Rheinheimera salexigens: one gene and its partner. The protein of the gene in region 1 binds, or shares a complex with, the protein of each later gene. Links are inferred from orthologs where the notes say so. Each region holds a gene or a part of one and is shown on either strand. Other genes may lie near its edges.

The links.
Region 2: the proteins of rne (region 1) and eno are in contact, whole or in part, in a solved structure (PDB 2FYM), measured with the Escherichia coli proteins. The link is inferred for Rheinheimera salexigens from one-to-one orthologs.

What each region holds. Positions count from the first base shown.
Region 1 is NZ_MKEK01000001.1:1,795,357-1,812,273, forward strand. What follows is about bases 9,380-13,255. They hold rne (ribonuclease E), read right to left. Parts: upstream 12,928-13,255; coding sequence 9,580-12,927; downstream 9,380-9,579. Other genes in these bases: BI198_RS08270 (DcaP family trimeric outer membrane transporter), read left to right, coding at 9,380-9,438. Outside these bases: BI198_RS08245 (sodium:solute symporter family protein), read right to left, coding at 1-1,229; BI198_RS08250 (DUF4212 domain-containing protein), read right to left, coding at 1,237-1,500; BI198_RS08255 (PAS domain-containing hybrid sensor histidine kinase/response regulator), read left to right, coding at 1,682-5,248; BI198_RS08260 (LuxR C-terminal-related transcriptional regulator), read right to left, coding at 5,235-5,927; acs (acetate--CoA ligase), read right to left, coding at 6,063-8,018; more of BI198_RS08270, read left to right, coding at 8,266-9,379; 23S rRNA pseudouridine(955/2504/2580) synthase RluC, read left to right, coding at 13,417-14,370; BI198_RS08285 (HAD family hydrolase), read left to right, coding at 14,372-15,052; BI198_RS08290 (Maf family protein), read right to left, coding at 15,123-15,725; 23S rRNA accumulation protein YceD, read left to right, coding at 15,855-16,382; rpmF (50S ribosomal protein L32), read left to right, coding at 16,399-16,563; phosphate acyltransferase PlsX, read left to right, coding at 16,570-16,917. UniProt on the Escherichia coli protein: Endoribonuclease that plays a central role in RNA processing and decay. Required for the maturation of 5S and 16S rRNAs and the majority of tRNAs. Also involved in the degradation of most mRNAs.
Region 2 is NZ_MKEK01000001.1:1,244,020-1,250,581, forward strand. Bases 1,380-4,228 are described here. They hold eno (phosphopyruvate hydratase), read left to right. Parts: upstream 1,380-2,082; coding sequence 2,083-3,375; downstream 3,376-4,228. Other genes in these bases: BI198_RS05735 (CTP synthase), read left to right, coding at 1,380-2,026; ppiC (peptidylprolyl isomerase PpiC), read right to left, coding at 3,684-3,959; BI198_RS05750 (SEL1-like repeat protein), read left to right, coding at 4,148-4,228. In the rest of the region: mazG (nucleoside triphosphate pyrophosphohydrolase), read left to right, coding at 1-216; more of BI198_RS05735, read left to right, coding at 389-1,379; more of BI198_RS05750, read left to right, coding at 4,229-4,708; aguA (agmatine deiminase), read right to left, coding at 4,815-5,930; aguB (N-carbamoylputrescine amidase), read right to left, coding at 5,931-6,562. UniProt on the Escherichia coli protein: Catalyzes the reversible conversion of 2-phosphoglycerate (2-PG) into phosphoenolpyruvate (PEP). It is essential for the degradation of carbohydrates via glycolysis.

The DNA of each region.
Region 1 (16,917 bases):
GCAGTGGACAGCGCAGCAGCCAAACCACCTGCAGCAATTAAACCAATTACCCATGATGGTAATCTAGCAATTTCTGGGTTAGCCAATACCATAATATCCGCATTCACTGTTAACTCATTTCCAGCCCAACCACGCTCTGCAGCGGTAGCTTTAAATGAGTCTGATTTATCGTTATACAATTGAATACGGCCATCGCCATTTTTATCTTCAAAGGTAATTAACTCCGTTAACTCCCAGTTTTTAATCCACTCTGGACGCTCGTCATACTTAATGGCGTTAGCTGTTTCACCCGCTGGGTAAATAGTGGTTAATAAGTTTAACCGAGCCATAGAAGCAACCGCAGGCGCGGTTAAGTATAATAAGGCGATAAACACTAATGCCCAACCTGCTGACCATCGAGCATCAGATACTTTAGGCACGGTAAAGAAACGAATGATAACGTGCGGTAAACCGGCAGTACCTATCATTAATGATAAGGTAAATAGCACCATATTAAGCTTGTTATCGACATCAGCTGTGTAGGCAACAAACCCTAAGTCTTGAACAATCAAGTCTAATTTATGTAAAATGGGCATACCTGTTTCAACGTGGGTGGAAAATAAGCCAATTGCTGGAATAAAGGTATCGGTTAGTTGTAATGAAATAAATACCGCTGGAATAGTATAAGCAATAATTAATACTACATATTGGGCAACCTGAGTATAGGTAATGCCTTTCATACCACCTAGTACGGCATATAAAAACACCACTACGGCAGCTATCATTAAGCCGGTATCGTTATCCACCTCTAAGAAACGAGAGAAAGCAACACCCGCACCCGTCATCTGACCAATAACATAAGTTACTGAGGCGATAATTAAACAGGCAACGGCAACAAGACGAGCCGTTGGGCTATAAAAACGGTCACCAATAAACTGCGGAACGGTAAATTTACCAAACTTACGTAAGTAAGGTGCTAATAACATGGCAAGTAATACGTAACCGCCAGTCCAGCCCATTAAATAAGTAGAGCTAGCGTAGCCGCCCGCAGAAATAATGCCGGCCATTGAAATAAAGGAAGCAGCAGACATCCAGTCAGCCGCAGTGGCCATACCGTTCACAACTGGGTTAACGCCTCCACCGGCAACATAGAACTCCTTAGTGGAGCCTGCGCGTGCCCAGATTGCGATACCAATATAGATCGCAAAGGATAGGCCAACAAAAATTAGATTGATTGCAAATTGACTCATGGCAGGTTTACTCCTCGTCCAAGCCAAACTCTTTATCCAGCTTATTCATTCTCCATGCATAGAAGAAGATTAAGGCGATAAAGGTTAAAATAGAACCCTGCTGTGCAAACCAGAATCCAATGTCTGTTCCACCTATTTCTATACTGGAAAGAAATGGTCGAAATAAAATGCCCCCACCATAAGACACTAATGCCCAGATGATTAAGCTGCCGACTATCAGGCGCAAGTTTGCCTTCCAATAGGCGGCTGCGTTGCGATCTTGATCTGTCATATAAGACGCTCCTTTACTTTGTTGATTTTCGTTATCGTTATCTCGCAATATTAATCTAGCAGTAGATTTTATAAGTAACAGCCCGACTTTAGTCGAAGCTGAGTGTTAACCAAGCCTTAACTATTGACTTTAAGCCGTAGCTGAGCGAAAACAGATCCAAGCACAAAGAGAGGAGACGGTAGTGGCGGCGTGGATAATAGCGGTATTAGCATTGCTATATGTGGGGGGATTGTTTTTAATCGCTAACTGGGGCGAACGGCATGCTGATGATAAATTAATTCGTAAGTATGGTGGCTTAATATATAGCCTAGCCCTAGCCGTATATTGTACCTCTTGGACCTACTATGGCGCTGTTGGTACAGCTGTCACCCTCGGATGGGACTATATTGCTATTTATTTAGGCCCAATATTATTGTTTATTTTTGCCCAGCCGTTTTTATTTAAGTTACTTTATGTCACTAAAAAGCAAAATGTGACCTCAATTGCTGATTTTATTTCAGCTCGTTATGGCAAAAGAAAAAATATTGCCTTATTTGCTTCATTACTTTGTTTAGTCGTAGTCATCCCTTATATAGCCTTGCAATTAAAAGCCGTATCCAGCTCTTATCAAGTGTTATTAGGAGGCGATTTTAGTGATGAAAGTGCCATTTGGTGGCGAGATAGTGCGTTTTTAAGCGCGGTAGCCATGGCGTTTTTTGCTATTCTGTTTGGTACTCGTAAACTGTATTTAACTGAACAAAGCCGCGGTGTTATCGTTGCCATTGCTTTTGAATCAGTGGTTAAACTCTTTGCCTTACTAACCCTTGCTATAGCGGCATATTGGTTTTTATTGGAGCCGGGCGATCCGATATTAATGCGTTTTGCCGAGCACGCGGCAACTCAAGTACCCAATGACAGTTTTAGCTTCATTGAGTTTTTAACCAAAACCATTTTAGCCATGGCGGCGGTGTTTTTATTACCACGGCAATTTCATGTCGCCTTTGTTGAAAACGTCTCGCATCATCACTTGCAGCATGCTAGGCGCTGGTTTTCCAGTTATTTAGTGTTAGTAACTGTTTTAGTGATCCCCATAGCTTTAACCGGCATCCAATTATTCCCCAATGCTTTGGCTGCAGCCGATAGCTTTGTTTTATTAATACCCGCGCAATCGGGCTGGGATACCTTAAGTGTATTAGTGTTTATCGGCGGCTTTTCTGCCGCCACTTCAATGATTATTATCGCTACTTTAGCGTTATCGAATATGATCGCCAATGACTTGGTGATGCCCAGTTTACTCAGAAGTAGTAAAAGGCAAGGTTTACCGCATGATTACAGCTTAGTTATTTTATTTGTCCGCCGCAGTATGATTTTTTTAGTCATGGCGCTGTCGTATTTATATTATCGAATTTTTGCCCGTAACTATGAGTTAGCCGAAACTGGGTTAGTTGCCTTTGCACTTGCAATACAATTAGCACCAGCCGTGATTGGCGGTTTATATTGGCGTCGTGGTAATGTTTGGGGGGTTTATGCTGGCTTAACGTTGGGCTTCTCATTATGGTTCTTTACTTTAATGTTGCCCCAGTTAGTCAGTGCCGGGGCGATGGATAGCAACATTCTGCAAACTGGTTTGTTTGGTTGGTCTTGGTTAACACCACACTCAATATTTGGGGTTGAACTCAACAATTTAAGTCATGGTGTATTATTTTCATTAGGCTTTAACTTATTGTTTTATATTGTGGTCTCATTTTTAACCCCAATGACTTTACAAGATCGCTTGCAAGCGGTGGCTTTTGTAAAACCAAATTTGCCCGTTAACTTGCATGGCGCACCGGCTAGACGAATTCGCATTCAAAACACCGATTTAAAAATTCTGCTTGAGCGCTTTGTCGGGACTAATCGTGCCAATGAATGTATACAAGAGTTTGCTAAACGCCAATCAACTACCATGGTACTGGATGAACTGCCTACGGCCAGTTTAATTGAACATGTTGAACGAGAGTTAGCCGGCGTTATTGGTGCATCTTCAGCCTCAGCCATGGTTAATGCGGTATTAGATGGCAGACAATTAGGCTTCGAGGATGTGGTCACGTTATTTGATGATACGACTCAAGCCATACAGTTTTCACGTAAAATTTTGTTTTCAACCTTAGAGAACCTGAGCCAAGGTGTTAGCGTGGTAGACAAAGAATTAAAGCTAGTAGCGTGGAATAAAGCCTATTTAGCCATGTTTGATTATCCGGAGTCGATGATCAGAGTGGGCAGGCCCATTGCAGATATCGTGCGCTTTAATGCCGAGCGAGGTATGTGCGGACCAGGACAAGCTGAAGAGCATGTTGAAAAACGTATTCAACATATGAGTAAAGGCACCGCCCATGTTTTTCAACGCGTGCGTCCAGATGGTCGAGTGATTGAAATGCGTGGTAATCCGATTCCGGGCGGTGGTTTTGTCACCAGTTTTGCTGATATATCTGAACACGTTACTGCGGTGCAAGCCCTAGCAGAAGCTAAGCAATATCTAGAGGATAGGGTGCAAGAGCGTACGCAAACCATTTCTGAAATTAACCATGAACTATTAAGTGAAGTAAGACGGCGTCGTGAAACCGAGCAACAATTAATACAAGCTAAAGGCGAAGCCGATGCAGCAAATGCCTCTAAAACCCGTTTTTTAGCCTTAGCATCGCATGATATTTTACAGCCATTAAATGCCGCGCGTTTATTTACCGCAGCATTAATGGGATCGCCGGATATAAACCAGCAGCAACCTATAATTAATCAATTAGAGAATTCATTAAAAGCGTCTGAAGAATTAATTTCAACCTTATTGGAAATTGCTCAACTCGATGACGGTAAGTTATCGCCCGATATTCAACAAGTGTCGTTAAGTGATTTACTAGCTCAGTTGTCGGATGAATTCAGTTTAGTGGCTAAGCGTAAAAATCTGCAATTAACCATGAAAACCTTAGATGTACAAGTGATGACCGACGCGACTTACTTACGACGTATTTTGCAAAACTTGCTGTCTAATGCGATTAAATATACTAAAAATGGGCGTATTTTGCTGGGCTGTCGTAAACGCGCTGATGCGGTACTTATCCAAGTTTGGGATACGGGGCCGGGTATTGTCGAGCCAGATTTACAGCGAATTTTTGAGGACTTTTATCGTATTGATGCCACAGCACGAGGCCAACAAGGCGTAGGTTTAGGTTTGGGTGTTGTTTATCGCATGGCGCGATTGTTGAGTCATAGACTGACCGTCAGATCAGTACCGCAGAAAGGCTCAATGTTTAGTATAGAGTTACCCGTCGTAGATAAGCCAAAACGCGCTATTATTACCTTACCTAGCTTTTCGCAACAGCGACCTTTACCGGGTTTATCTTTAGTGTGTATTGATGATGACGAAGCCAATTTAGCGGCGTTAACCGTGCTTTTAAAACAATGGCAAATAGAGGATGTCACCTGCTTTTGTGACGAAGAAAGCTTATTAAGCTATGCGCAGAACAACCCCGCCCCCGATGCCTTACTACTAGATTATCACTTAGCACAAAATGTAACAGGCTTATCAGTGTATCAAAAAATAAAATCAATCTGGGGTAGTGTAAACGGTGTCTTGGTCTCGGCATCACCCGAAGCTGGCTTAGCGGCAAAAGCACGGCAACATGGCCTATTGTTTTTAGCTAAACCGATAAAACCGGCCGCATTACGGGCCAGTTTAAATCATTTGAAAATGTTAAAACGAACGGCAGATAAAACTGATATTAACGATGGGTAGGGGAAAACTCGGCAATAGCTTTATTTACAGGGGGTTCTAATGTTAACCGCTGCGCTTGAATAACCACCTGGGTGCGATTAGTGACGCCCAACTTACGAAATATAGCGGTAATATGAGCTTTAACAGTCGCTTCTGAGATTTCTAAGTCATAAGCGATTTGTTTATTTAGCCAGCCTTCTGTTAAGTAATATAATACTTTATATTGTTGCTGGGTTAATTGGGCTACCCGGGCGGCAAGATCTAAATCACGCTCTGAATCTTGATTCGCTTGCTGAAAAACTTGCTTGGTTAAATGTTGCGGTACCCAAAGCTCACCCGCTAATACTTGATTTAAGGCAGTCGCAATATCGGCAGGTGATGCCGATTTTGGAATGTAAGCCGAAGCGCCAAACGCCATGACTCGCCTAATGACATCAATTTCTTCACTAGCTGAAATCACCACTATGGGTAAAGTGGGGAAGTTTTTACGTAACTGAATTAAGCCTAAAAAACCGCAATTGCCGGGCATGTGTAAATCAAACAATAACATATCGGTGTCTGGGTGTTGCTCTAACGCAGCGCAAGTAGTTTCAAAACTATCGGTTTCAATCGTTGCTGTAGTAGCAAAGCTACTGCTGATAGCATTAATTAACGCATTCCGAAATAAAGGGTGGTCGTCAGCAACGATGAGCTTAGTCATCAAGATCCTCCGGCAATGAATATTTATAATTATAATAAGAAGTATTAAATAAACACTATAATAAAAAAGACCGCATTAGCGGCCTTTTATACTGCGTCTGAGTTGACCTAGTGTCAAGCTCGTAATCAAGGTTGTTTATTTACGGTTCAATCTATTATTGATTAATACTTCTACCACCGATGGATCAGCCAAGGTTGAAATATCACCCAGTTGATCATGTTCGTTAGCCGCAATTTTACGCAGAATACGTCGCATAATTTTGCCTGAACGGGTTTTGGGTAAGCCAGTTGGCGCCCACTGGATTAAGTCTGGCGTAGCAATAGGTGATATTTCTGTTCGTACCCATGCCCTAAGCTCTTTAGTAAGCTCATCTGAGGGCTCTACACCAACACGAGGCGTAACATAGACATAGATGCCCTGACCCTTGATGTCATGGGTAAAACCAACCACAGCCGCTTCTGCTACCGAATCGTGCGCAACTAAACAACTTTCAATTTCTGCAGTACCTAAACGATGTCCTGAGATATTCAGTACGTCATCAACTCTGCCGGTTATCCAGTAGTAACCATCGGCATCGCGTTTTACACCATCACCGGTAAAGTAGCTACCAGGATAGGTGCCAAAGTAGGTTTGCTCAAAGCGAGCATGATCGCCGTATACGGTACGCATTTGACCTGGCCAACTACTCTTAATAATTAGGTTACCTTCACCAACGCCTTGCACTTCATTACCTTCGTTATCCACTATTGCTGGAATAATACCAAAGAAAGGCCGAGTCGCTGAGCCGGGTTTTAAGTCGGTACAACCTGGTAGAGGTGAAATAAGGATACCGCCAGTTTCAGTTTGCCACCAAGTATCAACAATAGGGCAGTTATCTTTACCAAAATTATGATGATACCAATTCCACGCTTCTGGATTAATGGGTTCACCTACACTGCCCAATGTGCGCAACGAGCTTAAGTCTGCGCCGTCTGTAGGCGCTGTGCCATGCGCCATTAACGCGCGAATAGCAGTAGGGGCGGTATAGAGAATATTGACATGATATTTATCGACAATTTGTGCCATACGTTTAACGCTAGGGTAATTAGGTACCCCTTCAAATAAAACGCTGGTTGCACCATTCGCTAAGGGACCATAAATAATATAAGTATGGCCGGTAACCCAGCCAACGTCAGCCGCACACCAATAAACATCTTTATCATGGTAATCAAAAACATACTGATGAGTCATAGCGGCATATACCATATAACCACCGGTAGTATGTAATACGCCTTTAGGCGTGCCGGTTGAGCCAGAGGTATATAAAATAAATAGCGGATCTTCAGCTTGCATAGGTTCGGCAGGGCAGTCTGTGCTTTGCTGGGCGATAAGTTCGTGATACCACAGATCTCGTCCCGCTTGCATGGCAAGATTTTGACCGACATGTTTCACCACAATAACATTTTGTACGGGTGATTTTTCTGCTAAATGGTCAATGGCGATATCAACGTTTTGCTTTAAACTGGTGACGCGACTGCCACGTAAAGCTTGGTCGGCTGTAATAATTAATTTGGAGTCACAATCAAACACTCTGCTACCTAAAGCGTCTGGTGAGAAGCCAGCAAAAACCACAGAATGAACTGCACCAATCCGAGCACAAGCGAGCAGTGCTACAGTAGCTTCGATAATCATCGGTAAATAAATAGTTACCCGATCACCTTTAGCCACCCCTAGTTGTTTCATCGCATTTGCTAACTGACAAACTTGCTGGTGCAATTCGCCATAAGTAATTGATTTTGAAACATCAGGCGAGTCGCCTTCCCAATAATAAGCAACTTGATCGGCGCGCTGGGGTAAATGACGATCTAAACAATTGTAACTGGCATTTAAAATACCATCTTTAAACCATTCAATATTAACTTTACCTGGTTCATAGCTGGTATTTTTAACCTCTGTATAGGGTTTAAACCAATCAATACGCTTGCCATGCTCAGCCCAGAATTGCTCAGGTGCAGTAATTGATTGCTGATACATTTGCTCATATTGTTCGTTTGTTAAGTGCGAGCGTTTGGCTGCAGCAGTAGGTACTGGATAAAGAGTTGGATGTGACATAACTTCCCCTGTGAATTTTTCTTTATTATTGCTTGGGATATTTCTAACGAAGCTACCGTGCAATTGAAATTAGACCTTAGTCTAGCCAACTAAGTTGCACAACGTCAATGCCATTGAATTTACTCATGTTTTAGTATTAATAAACTATTTAATGCGACTAAAGGCTAATTGCCAAGAATAGCATTCTCACTCAAAGTTTGCGCGAGAGTTTATGAATAGAATAATGATAATATACGGAGAATTAACAATGAAACATTTAACAAAGTTATCTTACCTTGCTGCATGTATCACGCTAGCAGCGGGTAATGCACAAGCTGCAGGTTTTGATATTGGCGGTACCACTGTCAATTTTGGTGGTTTTGTTAAACTTGATGCTATGGTTAGTCAGTCTGACGGTGAAATTGCTGGCGTGGGTCGTGATTTTTATGTGCCATCACTAACACCTATTGGAGGTGATAGTACTACTCGTTTTGACATGCATGCGCGTCAATCTCGGTTTTTCTTTTCTACCGCGACTGAACTTGAAGGCGGTGACAAAATAACCGGTCATTTAGAATTTGATATGATGACCAGTAATAATGGCAACGATGAGCGTACTACTAACGGTTACAGCCCGGTAATGCGTCATGCTTTTATTAAATATAAAAACTGGACCCTGGGTCAAACTTGGTCCAACTTTATGGATTTAGCTTCGCTGCCAGAAACCTTAGATTTTGTTGGTAACCCAGACGCATCAATCTTTATTCGTCAAGCCCAAGTTCGTTATACCCAAGGTGATTTCTCAGTTGCAGTAGAAAATCCAGAAAGCACTGTTACCCCTTTTGGCGGCGGTGGACGCATTACTACTGACGATAACGCTATGCCTGACTTAACCGCCAGCTATAACTTAAAAACGGACTGGGGTGTGGTTAAAATCGCGGGTTTACTACGTCAAATCAGCATAGATGGTAGCTATAATGGTACAGCCTATGATGATAGCGTAACGTCTTACGGTGTGTCGGTAAGTACTAAAGTAAACTTTAGTAATAATGATGATTTACGTGTCACCTTTAATATGGGTAAAGGTTTAGGTCGCTATATTGCTCTTAATACGGTTAATGGTGCTGTGTTAAATGGTTTAGGTAGTGATGCTAAATTAGAAACCATCGACTCTATGGGCTACTCGGTTGCTTATCGCCATTTATGGAATGAAACGCTGCGCTCTAGCTTCGTTTATTCAGCATTAAATATTGATAACGATACCGACTATACTGGCAACAGTGTAACTAAATCTACTCACAGCTATAGCGCTAACTTATTATATCAAGCAACTAAAAAGCTCATGGTAGGTATTGAATATAAGTTTGCCAATCGTGAAATTGAAGCGGGCGCTGATGGTGATATGAACCGTGTCCAGTTTAGTGCTAAATACGATTTCTAAGTTGCTAGTGGCTTAGTTAATTACGGTTCTAATTAACACTAAAATTCAGACATAAAAAAGCCAGTTGTTATGCAACTGGCTTTTTTGTTTCTACTATTTTAATAAGTTAAAACAAGGCTAATATGTATTAGCCTGTGTTTATTACTCGTCTTTAGTAGAGGCTTTGGTCATTGGTGCAGTCACCGCTTGGCGAGCAAAGGCTGAGCCAGCTTGGCGTTGTGAACTTGCAACAACAGGGCGTTCTACAGCTGGTTTAACCGCGGTGTTAGCCGTTGTTTCTGGCGCTGCAGCTTGCTCTGTGGCTGTAGCTTTAGTCATTGTAGCGACTACCATTTGGGCATAGCGACTTTTCGTTGCTGGCGCACTTTTAACTGAGTCCGCCACAGGTGCAACAGTATCAGTTTTCACGGCGACTTCTTTGGCTTTATCGCTAGCAACTGGTACTTCAGGTTTAGTGGCTTGAGTAGCGACAGGGCTCTCAGTGGTTACTGATGGCGCTTTTGCTTCAACTGCTCGCTCAACTGTACGTTCAACGACATTCTTATCCACTTTGTTATCAATACTGGTATCAACTTTCGTTTCAACAGCACTGGTTGCTTTAGTGGCAACTGCAGTGACTTCCGCAGCTTTAGCTACTGGTTCAGCGTTTGCTTTAACTTCAGGTGCAGTTACTGCAGCCTCAGTATTGGCCACAACTTCTTGCTTTGCAGGTGCTTTACGACGAGTACGTGGTTTTGCTGGTTTTTTAGCATCCACCGTTTCTTCTGCTGCATTATCGTTGTTGTTATCCGTTAACTCAGCAGCATTACCTGTTGTGACGGCTTTGGTTGTAACAGTTTTAACGTCAGTTTTTGCTGTCACTTCAGTCGTCACGTCTGCTGAAACAGTAGTGTCAGCAGTAACATCTGCAGCTGAGTCAGCGTTATTTGCACTAGCGTCGTTTTGCTCTTGTTCTTTTTTACGCTTTTGGCCAGCGGCACGTAAGTGCCGTGGTGAACGACGATTACGACTACGTGGTTCTGTTGAGTCAGCGTTAGCGGTAGCATCTGTTTTCACCGTTGCGGTGTCTGTGGCTTCAGCATCAGTTGTATTGCTATCTGCTTGCTCTGCAACAGGCTGGGCAACTTTGTCATTCACTACTGGCTTAGTCACTACTGGCTCAGTCACTACGGGTTGTTGCTTAGCTTCAACATTCACTTCTGTCGGTGCTAAGTTTTTCTCTACTACAGTTGCGTTAGTTTTCTCAACAACTTTTTCAGCAGCTACTTCAACATTAGGCACGTTAGCGACTGTGTCTGCTTGCGCTGCTACAGGTGTGATCACCGCTGTGGTTTCTGGTTGAGCAAGACGCACAGATTTGCGGGCATTACGACGTTGACGACGCTCTGCTACTTTTTGTGGTGCTGCAGGTGTAGCAACTGTTTCTACTGCAACTTCAGCTTGTTTTGCAACCGGCTTTTCAATCGCAGCTTTAGTTTCTGTTGTATTACGTGGCGCACGCGACTCTTGTTGTTGACGTGGTTGACGCTCAGCACGCTGATCAGTACGTTGATTAGTAGGTGCTTCTTTTTGTACTACCGGTGTAGCGCTATCGTCATTTTCATTACGACGACGCGACTTGTTATTGTTGTTACGGCGGCGATTGTTGTCACGAGAGTTGTCACGCGAGCCATCACGAGAACCGTCTTTAGCAGCATCACGGCCATTTTCACGGCCACCAGAGCGAGTTTTATCAGCTTGCTGGCGGTTTCTAACCGGTTTAATTGCAGTTTTAGTATCTTGCTCTGGCTCATCACCATTAAATAGCTTTTCAAACCAAGCTGATACTTTCTGCCATAAACCAGGTTGCGCTACTACAGCCGGTGTCGCAACTTTAGCTGCCGGCGGTGGGTTGCCATTAGCAATGTTAATCGCTGAAATAGCCGGTTTTTCTTTAATAGTATCTGAAGCAGGTTGATATAAATCAGAGGTTAACTCAGGTGCTTTAACCATGTTGTAGCTTACGTCTTCGATTTCTTCATCAATACGAATACGGATAACTTCATGATTAGGCGTTTCTAAATGCTGATTTGGGATAACAAATACCCGAATACCCTGACGTTCTTCAATCCGGCGTACTGCTCCGCGCTTTTCATTCATTAAATAAGTGGCAACAGCAACAGGTACTTGAGCGTGAATTTGACTGGTATTATCTTTAATCGATTCTTCTTCAATTAAGCGTAAAATGGATAAAGCAGATGATTCTGTACTACGAATAGTGCCACGACCATGGCAGCGAGGGCAGACGTGAGTCGCCGAATCACCCAAAGATGGGCGTAAACGTTGGCGTGACATTTCTAATAAACCAAAGCGCGAAATACGACCAATTTGTACCCGAGCACGGTCTTGTTTTACCGCATCTTTTAAACGGTTTTCAACTTCACGTTGATGGCGCACTGGCGTCATATCAATAAAGTCGATAACGATTAAGCCGCCTAAGTCGCGTAAACGCAATTGACGGGAAATTTCATCAGCCGCTTCTAAGTTAGTATTAAAAGCAGTTTCTTCTATATCACTACCTTTGGTTGCTTTTGATGAGTTAATATCAATAGCCGTTAAGGCTTCAGTACTGTCTATAACGACAGAGCCACCTGAAGGTAAGCGCACTTCACGGCGGAAGGCTGATTCAATTTGAGTTTCAATTTGGAAGTGCATAAATAATGGCACTTCGCCCTGATACAATTTAACGCGATGAGCAAAGTCAGGGCGGAATTGTTGAATATAAATTTTTGCTTCTTCAAAAACTTCAGGATTATCAATTAAAATCTCACCAACATCGCGGCGCAGATAATCACGTATAGCGCGGAACACCACATTACTTTCTTGGTGGATTAAGAATGGGCTAGGGCGTTTTTTAGCTTCTTCAGTAATAGCAGACCAATGTTTTAATAAGGCTTTTAAATCGTAGTCTAATTCTTCAAACGACTTACCAACACCTGCAGTACGGACAATTAAGCCCATGCCATCAGGCATTTCTAACTGGTTTAACGAATCTTTTAATTCTTGGCGCTCATCACCTTCAATGCGACGAGAAATACCACCAGCACGAGGATTGTTAGGCATTAAAACTAAATAAGAACCCGCCAAACTGATAAAAGTAGTTAAAGCCGCGCCTTTTTGGCCACGTTCTTCTTTATCAATTTGAATGATAACTTCTTGACCTTCTTTAACCACTTCTTTGATATTGGGTCTACCGTCGAAGGAGTAATTAGCAGGGAAGTAGTCGCGAGAAATTTCTTTTAGTGGTAAAAAACCATGGCGATCGGCACCATAATCAACAAAAGCGGCTTCTAAGCTAGGCTCTACGCGGGTAATTTTACCTTTGTAAATATTGGCTTTTTTTTGCTCGTGACCTGGGCTTTCAATATCTAAATCATATAGTTTCTGGCCATCGACCAGAGCCACGCGAATTTCTTCTTCCTGCGTAGCGTTTATTAACATTCTTTTCATCGTAGCTGACTCGTATCTATGCAGCCACAACGCAACCCAAAGGGCACCGCGTGTTCAGATGTTTTGCAAACACTAATTTTTGCAGTCTCACGACTGGAATGTCTGTGGAAATCAAATTGTCACTGTAAAAATGAGTTACAGTTATTACTGTTTTCTTTCTATATCTGATACACATCGCCTTACAGCGCTGCGTTATAGCAAATCTTTTATAAGCTCTGGTTAACTGGAACTCATGTTTTGCCGCTTTGATAATAGATTACGCAACATTATCTCAGGCAAATGGCGTTTGGTTTACGCAGGGGTTATAAAAAACGTTGGTTTTCGCAACGATTTCGGTATGATCACATCCCCTAACGGTGCCGCACAAGTTCTCTTATGTTACTTTGAGCGCCCTAATTGCCAGTTTTGGCTAAATTAGCGTTCAGATTATCCCACTAATTGGCCATCGATAGCAACTGAAATGTAATATTAGCAGAGTATTCAAATCCCATGACTGATGAAATCAAATTACCAGTGCAAATTGTTGAAATTGAAGACGATTTTATTGGCCAACGAATAGACAACTTTTTAATCGCTAGGCTAAAAGGTGTGCCTAAAAGTGTAATTTACCGTGTTTTGCGAAAAGGCGAGGTACGAGTTAACAAAAAGCGGGTCAAACCTGAGTATAAATTACAGCAAGCAGATTCTGTGCGTATTCCACCTTTCACAGTTGCGCCTGAGGGCGAACCTATTTCGGTTAAATTAACCTTAGTAAAAAATCTTGAGCAACATATATTATTTGAAGATAACGATTTAATCGTTTTAAACAAACCGACAGGTATGGCAGTACATGGTGGTAGCGGATTAAAGTTTGGTGTTATTGAGGCCTTCCGTGCATTACGCCCTTTAGCTAAACATTTAGAATTAGTGCACCGACTCGATCGCGATACGTCCGGTTGTTTGTTAATAGCAAAAAAACGTTCTGTATTAACGCACTTACATGCCCAGTTACGGGATAAAACTGTAGAGAAAAAATATTGGGCCTTAGTCGCAGGTGACTGGGACAATAAAGTGCGTAAAGTTTCTGATGCGTTAAGAAAAAACACTTTGCAATCTGGCGAGCGAGTAGTGCGCGTAGATGAAGTCAACGGTAAGCCTTCAGAAACCCGCTTTCGTATTTTACAGCGTTACCAAGAGGGCACTTTAGTTGAGGCATTCCCTGTAACGGGTCGAACTCATCAAATACGGGTCCATACCGCTTGTAAAGGCCATCCTATTGCCTGTGATGATAAATATGGCGATAACGAGTTTACCAGCCAAATGCAAAAAATAGGCTTGAATCGGTTATTTTTACACGCCAAAATTTTAAGCTTTGTTCACCCCAATACTCAAGAAACGTTACGAATTGAAGCGCCGCTAGATAGCGCATTAGAACAAGCATTAGAAAAATTAACGAGAAAATAAAATGAACAACGCTATTAAACCAAGCACTGACTTTAACAGCTCAGCAGTGTCTTTAGTGGTATTTGATTGGGACGGTACTGTAATGGACTCAGTTGGCCGTATTGTCTCATCAATGCAATCTGCAGCGCGTCTAGCAGAATTGACCGTGCCTTCAGACTTTGCCGTTAAACAAATTATTGGTTTAAGCTTAGATCCGGCCTTTGATATTTTGTTTGCAGGATTAACCGAGCCTAAGCGCGATCTGTTACTGCATCATTATCGGGAGCAATACTTAGTGCATGACACAACACCCACGCCTTTATTTGCCGGTGTTGAACAGGTATTGCAGCAACTTAAAGATAATAATATTAAACTCGCGGTGGCCACGGGTAAAGCCCGTAAAGGTTTACAAAGAATGTTTGATCAGACTGGGCTTGCTGCTTACTTTGATTACAGTCGCTGCGCCGATGAAGCGCAATCTAAGCCTCATCCCGATATGCTGGAGCAAATATTACGCCAATTAATCATTCCTGCTGAGCAAGCGATTATGGTAGGGGATACTAGTCATGATATGAAAATGGCGCAAACGATTGCTATGCCTCGCATTGGTATCACCCATGGTGTGCACGGTCGTGATGTCTTAAGTCAATTTGCACCTAAAGCCATAATAGACTCGATACCAGAGTTACTAACGGTATTGTGATGTTTGCAAAGATCCGCGTTATAGCAATGATGCATTTAACGCGGCTCAATTTTAAGCCTTAGCGGGGAAATTAATCGACAAGCAAGACGTTATAACCGGTATTTATCAACATTTGATTTAATTTTAACAGTGGTAATCCAATTAAACTGTTTGGATCGTCGCCACTTAACTTAGTAAATAATGCAATGCCTAAGCCTTCTGCTTTAAAGCTGCCTGCGCAATCTAAGGGTTGTTCTTTCTCAATATAGCGAACAATTTCGTCGTCAGTTAAGGTTCTAAACCAGACATCAAAATACTCGATATGCTGCTGAATGCTATTGTCTGATGCATCAATCAAGGCCAGACCGGTTAAAAATTGCACTTTATGGCCACTAAAACGCCTAAGTTGCGCAATTGCCTTGTCAAAGCTATGTGGTTTGCCGATAATAGCGCCCTGAAACAAGGCAACTTGATCAGAACCAATGACTAAACCATCGGTTAAGGTTGTTGCTACCGCTTGAGCTTTTGCTAACGCCAACCGACTGACCAATGTCGAGGCTAATTCATGCGGATGCACAGTCTCATCAATATTAGGATTTTGGCAACTGAAGTTTTTAGTCAGCTTGCTCAAAATAGCTTTACGATATTCTGAGGTTGAAGCTAACCATAGTTTGGGTATAGTGGTTTGGGTCATTGATAATTAGGTTCTAGCTGTTTTTTGATGCTTACTATAACGGTAATAGTCAGTTTCAGCGAGAAAAACTGTAAAAATCTGCCTGAACCCTTTGACAGTAAAGGGGGGCTTCTATATGATGCGCGCCTTATGCAAAAACTAAAAATGCCCGTTACGTTAGATCCGGTTAAAGCAGCGCAAAAACGCTCAGAGTATGAAGGCTTTTATGCTTCAGAAACATTAACTCGATTACATGAAAGCTTGTTAACATCACAAGATCAAGTAGCGGTTAGAATTGAATGCAGTACTGACCAACAAGGCCTAACTGTTTTACAGGGTAGCGCTTCTTGTGAAGTGAGTGTAAGCTGCGAGCGCTGTGGTCAAGCCATGGATGTTTCGTTAGACTGCAATTTTGCATACACCCCGGTAAAACTGGGTAACGAAGCAGCTTTGGATAATATCCCAGAGTGCTATGACGTGATCGAGAGAGACGAACACGGCGAAATAAATTTACGGCAGTTAGTGGAAGACGAGCTGATTTTGACTCTACCTCTGTTCCCAATGCATGATGAAGCAGCTTGCGCTGTTGATAATGCGGCGATGAGCTTTGGTGATATAGGGCCAGAAACAGAAAAACCCAATCCATTCGCTATATTGCAAAAATTAAAGAAAAAGTGAGTTTAGGAGAAATACCATGGCTGTTCAGAAAAGCAAAAAATCTCGCGCTCGTCGCGATATGCGTCGCTCACACGATGCGTTAACTGGCCCTACATTGTCAGTTGATTCTACATCGGGTGAAACGCACGTGCGTCACCACATTACTGCCGATGGTTATTACAAAGGTCGTAAAGTTAAGTAAGTTTGGATGCACCTAGTGCAACCGCTAAAGCTAACCCTTGCTTTAGATATGATGGGGGGCGATCATGGCCCCCGATCTACTATTCCTGCTGCCCTAGCAGCGATAGACGAATTTCCTGAATTACACCTCATTTTATGTGGCGATGAAGCTATTCTAACCGAGCAATTAAAAATGCACGGTATCTCTAGTCATGAACAATTTAGCCTTAAGCATTGTAGCCAAACCGTTTCTATGACGGATAAGCCTGCGTATGCGTTACGTAATAAACGTGACTCTTCCATGCGGGCGGCCATTGATTTAGTCGACTCCGGTGCCGTACAAGCCTGTGTTAGCGCGGGTAATACCGGTGCACTT
Region 2 (6,562 bases), 560 kb from region 1 along the record:
GAAGAGCTAGGCGACTTAATGTTTGCCTTAGTCAATGTGGTTCGCAAGCATAAATTAGATCCAGAAGCGGTGTTGCGGGCGGCGAATAATAAATTTGAAAGCCGTTTTCGAGCTGTAGAGCAACATATAAGCGCAGAAAATCGCAGCCTAGAGCAGGCGACATTGGATGAAATGGAAGCAATTTGGCAAAAAGTTAAACGCCAAACAAAGAATTAATCCAGAAAGCCTCAGCTTTACGTTGAGTGCTTAGCTTGGCTTTGCTATAATTTTCTCCCGTCCTGATACCAATTCTTGAACTATCTTTTTCTTCCCTGTGTTTACGCACTGGGAGCTTAGTATTTTTTAGAACTGGTGTTTATTTATTGTTCAACATTGTCTCAGGGGTCTTATGACTACAAGATATATCTTTGTGACGGGTGGCGTAGTTTCATCGCTCGGTAAAGGCATTGCAGCTGCATCGTTGGCGGCAATTTTAGAGGCGCGCGGTCTAAAGGTCACTATCCTTAAGCTTGATCCCTATATAAACGTTGACCCTGGGACCATGAGTCCTATTCAACACGGTGAAGTATTTGTTACCGAAGACGGTGCTGAAACCGATTTAGACTTAGGTCATTACGAGCGTTTTATTCGCACTAAAATGTCTAGGTTAAATAACTTTACTCAAGGTCGGATTTACGCTGACGTGTTGCGTAAAGAGCGTCGTGGTGACTACCTAGGCGCGACCATTCAGGTTATTCCCCATATTACCAATGAAATAAAAGCCCGGGTTGTAGCTGGCGCTGAAGGCTATGATATTGCAATTGTTGAAATTGGCGGCACTGTGGGTGATATTGAATCACTACCATTTTTAGAAGCTATCCGTCAGCTTGGCACCGAAGTCGGCCGTGAACGCACTTTATATATGCACTTAACCTTAGTGCCATATTTAGGCACTGCGGGTGAGATTAAAACTAAGCCAACTCAGCATTCAGTAAAAGAACTGCGCTCTATTGGTATTCAACCAGATATATTAGTTTGCCGTTCAGATAGACCAATTCCAATTAATGAACGGGCTAAAATTGCGTTATTCACCAATGTGGAAGAAAAAGCAGTTATTGGTTTAAAAGACGTAGCTAGTATTTATCAAATTCCAGCAATATTAAAATCTCAAGGCTTAGATGACTTAGTTTGTCGTCGTTTCCATATCGAAGCGCCTGAAGCTGACTTAGTCGAGTGGGAACAAGTTCTGTACCAAGAGTCTAACCCTACGGGTGAAGTGAATATTGGTTTAGTCGGTAAATATGTAGAGTTACCAGATGCCTACAAATCTGTTAATGAAGCCTTAGGCCATGCCGGTTTAAAAAATCGGGTTAGCGTTAATATTAAATATATCGACTCACAAGATTTAGAAAGCAAAGGCGTTGCCATGCTGACTGGATTAGACGGTATTTTAGTGCCTGGTGGTTTTGGTCTTCGCGGCGTGGAAGGTAAAATTTTAGCTGCGCAATATGCCCGGGAAAACAATATCCCTTACTTTGGTATCTGTTTAGGTATGCAAGTGGCGCTGATTGAATTTGCGCGCAATGTCGCTGGCATGCAAGACGCTCACTCCACTGAATTTAACCCTGAAACAGCGTATCCTGTTGTTGGTTTAATTACCGAATGGCGTGATGCAGACGGTTCAGTTGAAATACGCACAGACAACTCAGACCTAGGCGGCACTATGCGCTTAGGCAGTCAAAACTGTAACTTAGTGGCTAACACTAAGGCTCGTGAAATTTATGGTAAAGATGTCATTTTAGAACGCCACCGTCACCGCTATGAAGTGAACAACAACTTACGGCCACAGCTTGAAGCCGCTGGTTTAGTGGTGTCGGGTTTATCGGCTGATAATCAATTAGTCGAAATGATAGAAATTCCAACTCACCCTTGGTTTGTTGCCGGTCAGTTCCACCCGGAGTTTAATTCGACACCGCGGGATGGCCATCCTTTATTTCAAGGTTTTATTGCCGCCGCCTTTAAATATCAAAAGCAGCAGCGAGTATAATATTTATAAGCCGTGTTAAGTAGCACGGCTTTTTTAGTTCTAACAGGAATGTAACCATGTCTGATATCGTAAACATTATCGCTCGTGAAATTATGGATTCACGTGGCAATCCTACTGTAGAAGCTGATGTATATTTAGCTAGCGGTGCAATGGGCCGCGGTTGTGCGCCATCAGGTGCCTCAACCGGTTCACGGGAAGCGCTTGAATTACGCGATGGTGATAAAAGCCGTTACTTAGGTAAAGGTGTGACTAAAGCAGTCGCCAATATTTCTGGTCCTATCTTACAAGCGTTACAAGGCAAAAATGCTTATAACCAAGCAGATATTGACCAGATAATGATTGATTTAGACGGCACTGAAACTAAAAGTAACTTAGGTGCCAACGCTATATTAGCAGTATCACTGGCTGTAGCTCGCGCTGCTGCCGCCGATAAAAATATTCCGTTATACCAACACATTGCCGATTTAAATGGCACTGCAGGCCAATACACTATGCCAGTTCCGATGATGAATATTATCAACGGTGGCGAGCATGCAGATAACAACGTTGATATTCAAGAGTTTATGATCCAACCAGTAGGAGCTAAAACCTTCGCTGAAGCCCTACGTATGGGCGCTGAGATTTTTCATAGTTTAAAAGCAGAGTTACAACAGCGCGGCTTAAATACTGCTGTTGGCGATGAAGGTGGCTTTGCCCCTGATTTAAAATCTAACGAAGAAGCGCTGACAGTCATTGTCGCGGCTGTTAATGCTGCCGGCTATGTTATGGATAAAGACGTTACCTTAGCCTTAGACTGCGCGGCTACCGAGTTTTACCATGATGGTAAATATGTGTTAAGTGGCGAAGATAAGAGCTTTGACTCGTTTGGCTTTAATGATTATTTAGCCGGTTTAACTCAAAAATACCCTATCGTATCGATTGAAGATGGCTTAGATGAAAGCGACTGGGCTGGTTGGAAAGATTTAACCGATAAAATTGGTGATAAAGTTCAGCTAGTAGGTGACGATTTATTTGTTACCAACACCAAAATATTAACTCGGGGTATTGAGCAAGGTATTGCTAACTCGATTTTAATTAAATTTAATCAAATAGGTACATTAACCGAAACTTTAGCCGCGATTAAAATGGCTAAAGATGCTGGTTTTACCGTGGTTATTTCGCATCGTAGCGGTGAAACTGAAGATGCCTTTATTGCTGATTTAGCCGTAGGCACCGCAGCAGGTCAAATCAAGACCGGTTCGTTATGCCGGTCAGACCGCGTAGCTAAGTACAACCAATTACTACGTATTGAACAAGAGTTAGGTAGCAAAGCCCCGTATAAAGGTCGTAGCGAAATTAAAGGCCAGTAATACTAATACTACTACTTAAAGCCCTGCATTAGCTTACCGCTAATTCTGGGCTGCAATAGTTAGTTTAGGCTAAAAGCGTTCCTCAATAATTTATGTTAGTCAGCCCACACTTAAAACTTAACACTCAAGTGTATATACGGTTCGGTTTACCCACACTAACACGCCGTAAACCCATCCCTGGGGGCTCATTTACGCCCGTCCAGGGCTGCAATGGTTAGTTTAGGGTAAAACCGAACCTCAATAATTTATCTTAAGTTAGTCCACAGTCCAAACTAAACACTCAGCACTCAAAACTCAGCACTAAACATTTAACTGCGATAAAGGGTTTTAATTAAATGAAAACCAAATTGGGTTTTTACCGGGCCATGTACTTCTAAAACTGGCTTTTTAAATACCACATCGTCAAACGCTTTTACCATTTGGCCTTTACTAAACTCGCCCAAATCACCGCCTTTTTTACCTGATGGACAAGTGGAGTGTTGCTTAGCAAGCTTGCCAAAATCTGCACCTTTAGCTAATTGCTGTTTTAACTTTTCTGCTTCCGCTTGGGTTTTCACTAAAATATGTAAAGCACAGGCTTTCATCACTATTTAATCCTAAAAAATAATAATGGATATAATAGCAATTATTCAGCTAAACCCCTAGGTATCTACATTGCATACTAGTTTGGCGCGTATATAGCTATGACATAAACATTTACAATTTGTAAGTTTGATGAAACATTTACTTTGCTATACTGAATAGGAATTCAGCGGATGATGGTAAAAGAAAAATGAAAAAACTTGCAATGGTTGCCTTAGCGACATCTCTATTAACGGGTGTCTTTAGTCCTAATTTGTATGCTAATGACGCCGTGGGAGCCGAAGAAAAGCGCATTCGTAGCTTTCTTTATACAACTGACTTTGACAACGCTATAGGCCAAGTACAACGGAGAGAGTTTGCAGAAGCATATCCAAACTTATTGCAATTTGCGCGCTATGGTGAAAAGTATGCGCAATATTCGTTAGGGTTGTTATTGGTCTCTGGTGAGGGAGTGCCCCTAGATATCGAACAAGGTTTAGTCTGGATGCGTTTAGCCTTAGAGCAAAAAACCAGTGACTGGGAAAAGCGCTATGAAGCGGTGACTAAAAACCTAACTAAAGAGCAAATGGCTGCATTAGAGCCGATGTATCAAGAATATAAACGTAAATACGGCGCTGATGCCCAAAATATGCGTTGTGCTTCTGAAACCCGCCGTGGTTCTAATATGCGCATTCATGTGTGTCGTAAAACGTTATTAAACCAAGAGTTTTACTCAGTGGTTGAATACGCAGAAGATAAACCAACTAACTAAGCTATTAGTTTAGCTAATAGTTTAGCTGTTAGATTAAACTAGCGCTTTAAACAATAAAAAACGTTTGCCAAGGCAAACCGTTTTTTATTTAGTGATTACGTGAAGCTTACTTAGCGGGTTGTTGTTGGGTAATACAATGTATATTACCGCCACCGAGTAAAATTTCCCGACCTGGCACCATAACCACTTTATGCTCTGGGAACAGTTTCTGTAATATATCTGCGGCCACTTTATCGTTTGGATCATCAAAACTTGGCATTATTAAACCGCCATTACACAAGTAAAAGTTAATGTATGAGCCGGCCAAACGGGTATTGGCTTCACGAGGCTTAGCCATCATAGAATCATCTACCGTGGCATACTCATCAGCGGTAGCAATAATAGGCGCTGGTTGTGGTAGCTTATGCACAATAATTTTACGGCCTTTAGCATCGGTACTGGCTTCTAAGTAGTCTAATGCCGCTTTAGAACGCGCATATTGCGGATCAGTTTCGTCATCAGTCCAAGCTAATACTACTTCGCCAGGTTTAACAAAACAGGCCATATTATCGATATGATCATCTGTTTCGTCATTAAAAATGCCTTGCTTGAGCCACAGTACTTTATCAATACCTAAATACTCACGCATTTGCTGTTCAATTTGCTCACGGCTTAAATCAGGGTTACGGTTGCTATTTAATAAGCATTCTTCTGTTGTTAGCAACGTACCTTCGCCATCAACATGAATAGCACCGCCTTCTAGAATAAAGTCATCGGTACGGTAGCGGGGTAATTGTTCAATACCTAATACTTTACTGGCAACTTGGTCATCTTTATCCCAAGGGAAATATAAGCCGCCATTTAAGCCGCCCCAGGCATTAAATGCCCAATCGATACCACGGACATCACCTGCAGCATTAGTCACAAAAGTAGGGCCAGTGTCGCGACACCAGGCATCGTTATTAGCCATTTCTACCACACGGATAGCAAATTTACTGCCCGTGTCGGTGAGCTGTGCCACTGCGTTTGCATATTGTTTTGCTGATACGCCAACACTAACAGGCTCAAACTCAGCGATAGCTTTAATAACAGCAACAAAGGCTTGCTGCGCTGGCTTGGAGCCTAAACGCCAGCTGTCTGTACGCTCTGGCCAAATCATCCAAGTTTGTTTATGCGCCACCCATTCGGCCGGCATACTAAAGCCATCAGCGCGAGGGGTGTTGGATAAATTACAGTAAGCCACTTAGTTCGACCCTTGTGTTTTAGGTTGTTTAGTTACGCCGTCTTTAGTTGCAACGGTGCCATAAAAGTCGATGCGACGATCGCGAAATACACCCCAAGCACGGCGCGTAGCGGCTATAGCATCTAAATCAAAAGTATGGACTAACACGGCTTCTTCAGTGCGGCCCGCTTCTTGTACCATAGCGCCAGACTCGTCAGCGATAAATGAGCAGCCATAGAAGGTTATTTCAGAATCACCTTCAGTTTCTTTACCAATACGGTTAGACGCTATTAATGGCGTCACGTTTGCCGCGGCATGACCTTGCTGGGTGCGTTGCCAATGACCACTTGAGTCGATAGTGGCATCATGCGGCTCAGTACCAATAGCGGTTGGGTAGAATAATAACTCAGCACCCATTAATGCCATGCAACGGGCGCATTCTGGAAACCACTGATCCCAGCAAATACCGACACCAATTTTGGCATATTGGGTATCAAAGACTTTGAAACCGGTATCACCTGGCGTGAAGTAATATTTTTCGCTGTAGCCTGGGCCATCAGGGATATGACTTTTACGATAAATACCTAAGTTACTGCCATCTGCATCGATAATTACTACAGTGTTATATAAACAGTGACCAGCACGCTCATAGA